Linked DNA regions of Tunicatimonas pelagia. The protein of the gene in region 1 interacts with the protein of each later gene in a pairwise test. Links are inferred from orthologs where the notes say so. Each region holds a gene or a part of one and is shown in the gene's direction. Other genes may lie near its edges.

Region 1 (2,868 bases):
ACAGCTGCTTAGATTGTGGCAACTAGCTAAAAAATCAGATCATGACAATGAGAACTTTTAGTGGCTCGTTTCGGTAATAAGTATACCAATGATCTGTTGATCTCTAATAATGCGTTATTCATACATTTTTCTTTCTCTCTATTTGTTGTTGGGAGCTTGTGCAAGTTCTGAACAATCAATGGAATCTCCGGTTGATTTGCTAGATAAATCAACCATGGCCTCCATTCTTATTGATCTTCACTTGGCCGAAGCCAAGATGAGCTACACTGGTTCTCGAAATGCTGATTCTATAGAAATTATTTACCGCAATTACGAATACTCAGTCTTCAAAGATCACAATGTGACTGATTCCATTTACTTTCGCAGCTACGAATATTACCTGGATCATATGGCCGAGATGGAGCAAATCTATTCGGCTGTAGTAGATAGTTTAAGTGTTATGAACAGTGCTGAGAAAGCAAAAGATTTAGGTATTGCCAACCGTTAGGGTAATTTCACTCCCTTCAGTCGGTCAGAAGTAAGTTACCACTGAGAAAGCTAACTTTTTCTTGCTCATACTGCTTTGTGAGATTTCTATAGAGCTGAAAACAAACCGGGCGAAGAAAGAAATCAGGTAGCTATCCTATTAATAGTTAAAATTTCGATCTAATTTTGCGCGAATTACGCAGATTGTTGAGAAAGAGATAATAAGGCCGACAGTTTCGTAAAGAAACTCTAATTTCCTTACCTATTGCATAGGCTAACGAAATAACGATTTGAAATGGGTGGGTCTTACACGAAATTTGTATAACTTAAAAAGAATAAAAATACCACTCAAACCACATTAGTAATCAACTTATGGGATTGTTCGACTTCTTTTCCAGCGATATAGCCATTGACTTAGGAACGGCTAATACGCTGATTATAAATAAAGAAAAAATTGTCGTAGACGAGCCATCCATCATCGCCATTGACCGCACTTCCAATAAAGTATTAGCTATTGGCCGGCAAGCGATGCAGATGCACGAGAAGACACACGAAAATATAAAAACTATTCGCCCCCTAAAAGATGGGGTAATTGCCGACTTCCACGCGGCGGAGCATATGATTCGGGGTATGATCAAGATGATTGATACTGGAAACCGTTATCTTCCTTCATCCCACCGCATGATTATCTGTATTCCTTCGGGTATTACTGAAGTGGAAAAACGAGCGGTTCGCGACTCAGCGGAACACGCCGGAGCTAAGGAGGTATACATGGTACATGAACCTATTGCGGCTGCTATCGGAATTGGAATTGACATTGACCAACCGGTGGGTTCAATGGTGGTGGATATTGGTGGGGGGACAACCGAAATTGCGGTAATTGCTCTTTCGGGGATTGTATGCGACCAATCTATTCGCGTAGCGGGCGATACTTTCAACAAAGATATTCTGGATTACATGCGTCGGCAGCATAATTTGCTAATTGGTGAGCGCTCGGCGGAAAAAGTGAAACTGGAAGTAGGTTCGGCTCTAACCGAGCTAGACGAAGAACCAGACGATTACGAAATTCGCGGACGCGATTTGATGACCGGTATTCCGAAGGTAATTAAGGTTTCTTATTCGGAGATTGCTTATGCGCTGGATAAATCTATTTCTAAAATAGAGGAAGCAGTGCTAAAGGCATTAGAAATTTCGCCCCCCGAACTCTCGGCGGATATTTATGATAATGGAATTCATCTGACCGGAGGAGGAGCTTTACTACGGGGGTTGGATAAGCGGTTAGCCCTGAAGACTAAATTACCGGTACACGTGGCTGATGATCCGCTACGAGCCGTCGTTCGGGGGACTGGAGTAGCATTGAAAAAGTTTGACTTGTTTAAGTCAGTGTTGATGACGTAAGATGTATAATCTACTCTCATTTCTATTAAAATATCGTACCACACTCCTGTTCGTAGTCCTGGAGGGACTAAGTGGGTTTTTTATTGTCAATAATAACGCATATCACCAAGCAGCAGTCATCAATTCGTCTAATAAGATGGTGGCTTCTGTAATGGATTTCTCTAATACCGCTTCAGAATATTTCAACCTTCAGGAGGCAAACGATCAACTAGCCCAGGAAAACGCTCAGCTTCGGGCGGCTCTTTCCGGACAACCTAACGAGTCGCTGCAAGATGTATTCAACCCAATTATAGAAGATTCATTAGCACTACAAGCCCTATCGCAAGATTCTCTATTTGTGCTACCTCGTGTACGCAGCCGAGCCGATAGCTTACGCTTTCAGCAGTACGCTTTTATTCCGTCGAAGGTGGTAGACAACACGGTTAAAAACTTTAAAAATCACGTGACTATCAACAAAGGGCGAGCTGATGGTATTGAACCCAATATGGGCGTGATTAGTCCCAACGGCGTAGTTGGGAAGGTAAAAGATGTATCGGAGCATTACGCACTAATAACATCGATTTTACATACCAATATGAATGTGTCTGCGCTGGTGAAACGCTCCAGCACGTTAGGCTCCATAGAATGGAGTGGCTCTGATCCTACAACAGCCAGTTTAAGATACATTCCTATCCATATTAATGTTATCACCGGAGATACTGTAGTTACTTCGGGTTACAGTGGAATTTATCCTCCCGAAATTCTGATTGGAACAGTGAAAGAAGTGCGTCCCGAAGAAGACGCTGCCTTTTATAGTATAGATGTAGACTTATCGAATGATTTTTACCAACTATCGTATGTATACGTGGTAAAAAATAAACTAAAGCAGGAGAAGGATTCGTTGTTGCACCAAACTATTGTGGGGGAATGAATAGTCGGCATCTGCTACCGCAAGCACTTAACTTTATTGTTTTCTTTATTATTCAGGTACTGATAGTGAGAAAGCTAGTACTGTTTGACGTAGCT
Region 2 (2,963 bases), 3.3 Mb from region 1 along the record:
AGTAGTTAAACTAATTGAGGAGAAGCCATGAAGCGGATAAAGAAATCGGTACATCTGGTCACGATGCTTATCATATTGGTGACTGCAATAGGAGCCACGGAGTATCGTCGTCAGCAGCGGGTGTGTACACAAATTAGTGTAGCTATTGAGCACGATGGTATTGAGTCTTTTGTGAGCGAGAGAGAAATACGTGGTCTGTTGCAGCAAGGCGAAAAATCGATTATCGGGCTGCCCCTAAATGGGTTAGAGTTAAAGCAACTGGAGCATCGAGTACTGGGAAATCCTTACGTAGAGTGGGCAAATGTGCATTACGATTTGGAAGGAAAGGTACATGTTGCCGTACAGCAGAGCCGACCTATTGCCCGCATCATACACCCCAAATTGCCCGATGCTTACGTTAGCACTACTGGAAAGCTATTACCACTTTCGGGGCGACATACGGCGCGGGTAATGCTGGTAGGAGGTACGTTTATTCCAAAATTAATTAAAGGAGACTGGAACCAGGATAGCACCGGAAACCAGCTTCTTTCCTTAGCAAAGTATATTGAACAAGACGATTTCTGGCGGGCGCAAATTGCTCAAATGGATGTGAATCAACAGGGGGAAGTAACGCTTCATCCTCAGGTGGGTAAGCAAACAATTAAATTCGGAAAGCCCGATCAGATTGCTGAAAAGTTCGATAAGTTAGAATTATTTTACCAGCAGATTCTGCCCCGAAAAGGATGGAATTATTATAATGGGGTCAACCTGACCTATGAAAATCAAATTGTGTGTGACTAACCAGTAAAACCATGGACAACGATCAACCCGTAGTTGGACTAGATATCGGTACTACTAAAATCTGCGTTATTGTAGGCCGAAAGAATGAATACGGAAAACTAGAAGTGATGGGCATGGGTAAAGCCGTCTCCGACGGTGTTATCCGAGGCATTGTCAGTAATATTGATAAAACTGTACAGGCAATCCAAAAGGCGGTTCAGCAAGCTGAAGAGCAGTCAGGAGTAGAAATTAATGTGGTGAACGTAGGCATTGCCGGGCAGCATATCCGTAGCTCGGTGCACCACGGTAGCATTACCCGTAACTCTTCCGAAGAGGAGATTACGGTAGGTGATGTAGAGCGGCTAACCCAGGATATGTACCGCATTGTAACCCCGCCCGGTTGCGAAATTATTCATGTAATGCCCCAGCACTACATCGTCGATTATGAGGAGGGGATTATGGATCCAGTAGGCATGTCGGGCGTGAAGCTGGAAGCTGATTTCCATATTATCACCGCTCAGACCAACGCGATTAACAATGTCAATAAGTGCGTTCGTAAAGCGGGATTGGAAATAGATAATCTCATCCTCGAGCCTTTGGCTTCTAGCTTGGCGGTGCTTAGTGAGGAGGAAAAGAAAGCCGGAGTTTGCTTGGTAGATATTGGGGGCGGCACCACTGATATTGCTATTTTCCACGATGGTATTATTCGCCACACAGCCGTTATTCCATTTGGTGGGAATATTATTACGTCTGATATTAAGCAAGGCTGCTCCGTGCTGCACGAGCAAGCCGAACTACTTAAAGTGAAGTTTGGCCGGGCCATTGCCGAGGAAGCTAACATTAACGAAATTGTTTCTATTCGCGGATTGCGCGACCGTCCACCTCGAGAAATCTCGGTGAAGAACCTGGCTTACATTATTGAGGCTCGAGTGCAGGAAGTCTTTGAGTTAGTTCATGCTGAGATTATTTCGTCGGGTTACGAAGATCGCCTGGCAGGAGGCATTGTTGTTACCGGCGGAGGTTCGCAACTGCGCCACATCAAGCAGCTTTGCGAGCTTATGTGCGCCACTGATGGCCGAATTGGTCATCCCAACGAATATCTAGGTAAAGGTAAGCCAGAAATAATTAAATCGCCCATGTACGCAACTGGGGTTGGCTTGGTGCTAGCGGGCTTTAAAGCGATTGACGAACGCAACTCTGAATACCTTCGTCACAAAAGCAGGCAAACCAACCAAGTTGTGCGAAAAGAACGACAAACTGGTTTTTCTTTCAGAGGTATATTGGAAAAGACCAAGAAAATATTGATTGATGACTTTAATGAGAAAGAATATTAATGTAGTTTTGGTATAACCCTAAACTACCCAAATCTCCACCGTTATGAATAAGACATATAGTTTCGATCTACAGCCTCAGAACCCGTCTATCATCAAAGTGATTGGTGTCGGAGGCGGAGGTAGTAATGCTGTAAACCACATGTTTAACCAAGGTATTCGGGATGTAGAGTTTATTGTCTGCAATACCGATGTGCAGGCCTTACAAACCAGCCCGGTTCCTAACAAGCTTCAGATAGGCATAGGACTCACCGAAGGACTGGGAGCGGGAGCGAATCCCGAAAAAGGCAAAGAAGCTGCTATTGAAAGCAAAGAAGATATTCGCGATTTACTAAGCGATAATACCAAGATGCTATTCATCACGGCCGGAATGGGCGGTGGAACCGGAACCGGAGCGGCTCCCGAAATTGCCCGAGTGGCTCGGGAGTTAGGTATTTTAACGGTGGGCATTGTTACCTCTCCGTTTAGCTTCGAGGGGCGTAAGAAAATGCGACTGGCGAACGAAGGGATTGCTGAACTGCGGGAAAGCTGTGATACCGTGCTGGTTATTTTAAACGATAAACTGCGGGAGACCTACAGTAACTTATCGCTGTCTAACGCTTTTGCCCAAGCCGATAATGTGCTGACGACGGCAGCCAAAAGCATTGCGGAAATTATCACCTTACCGGGTGACATTAACGTAGATTTTGAAGATGTAAAGACCGTAATGGCAAATTCCGGCGCAGCGGTGATGGGTTCAGCCAAAGTAGATGGAGACCATCGGGCCAAACGAGCCGCCGAAATGGCCTTGTCTTCTCCCTTGCTCGATAATGTGAATATTACCGGAGCGCAGCGCATTCTGCTATCGATTAAATCGGGTACGGAGAAGGAAAT

The links. Proteins that work in one complex are often made in the same cells at the same time.
Region 2: the proteins of P0M28_RS05885 (region 1) and ftsA interact in binary tests that used the Escherichia coli proteins (3 or more experiments, as listed by UniProt). The link is inferred for Tunicatimonas pelagia from one-to-one orthologs.

The regions. Positions count from the first base shown.
Region 1 is NZ_CP120683.1:1,414,551-1,417,418, reverse strand. The notes cover bases 4-2,850. They hold P0M28_RS05885 (rod shape-determining protein), read left to right. Parts: upstream 4-837; coding sequence 838-1,863; downstream 1,864-2,850. Other genes in these bases: P0M28_RS05875 (Rod shape-determining protein MreD), read left to right, coding at 2,770-2,850; mreC (rod shape-determining protein MreC), read left to right, coding at 1,865-2,773; P0M28_RS05890 (DUF4296 domain-containing protein), read left to right, coding at 110-487. Outside these bases: more of P0M28_RS05875, read left to right, coding at 2,851-2,868. UniProt on the Escherichia coli protein: Forms membrane-associated dynamic filaments that are essential for cell shape determination. Acts by regulating cell wall synthesis and cell elongation, and thus cell shape.
Region 2 is NZ_CP120683.1:4,715,787-4,718,749, forward strand. Bases 1-2,942 are described here. They hold ftsA (cell division protein FtsA), read left to right. Parts: upstream 1-791; coding sequence 792-2,093; downstream 2,094-2,942. Other genes in these bases: murG (undecaprenyldiphospho-muramoylpentapeptide beta-N-acetylglucosaminyltransferase), read left to right, coding at 1-31; P0M28_RS20235 (cell division protein FtsQ/DivIB), read left to right, coding at 28-780; ftsZ (cell division protein FtsZ), read left to right, coding at 2,137-2,942. Also shown: more of ftsZ, read left to right, coding at 2,943-2,963. UniProt on the Escherichia coli protein: Essential cell division protein that assists in the assembly of the Z ring. May serve as the principal membrane anchor for the Z ring.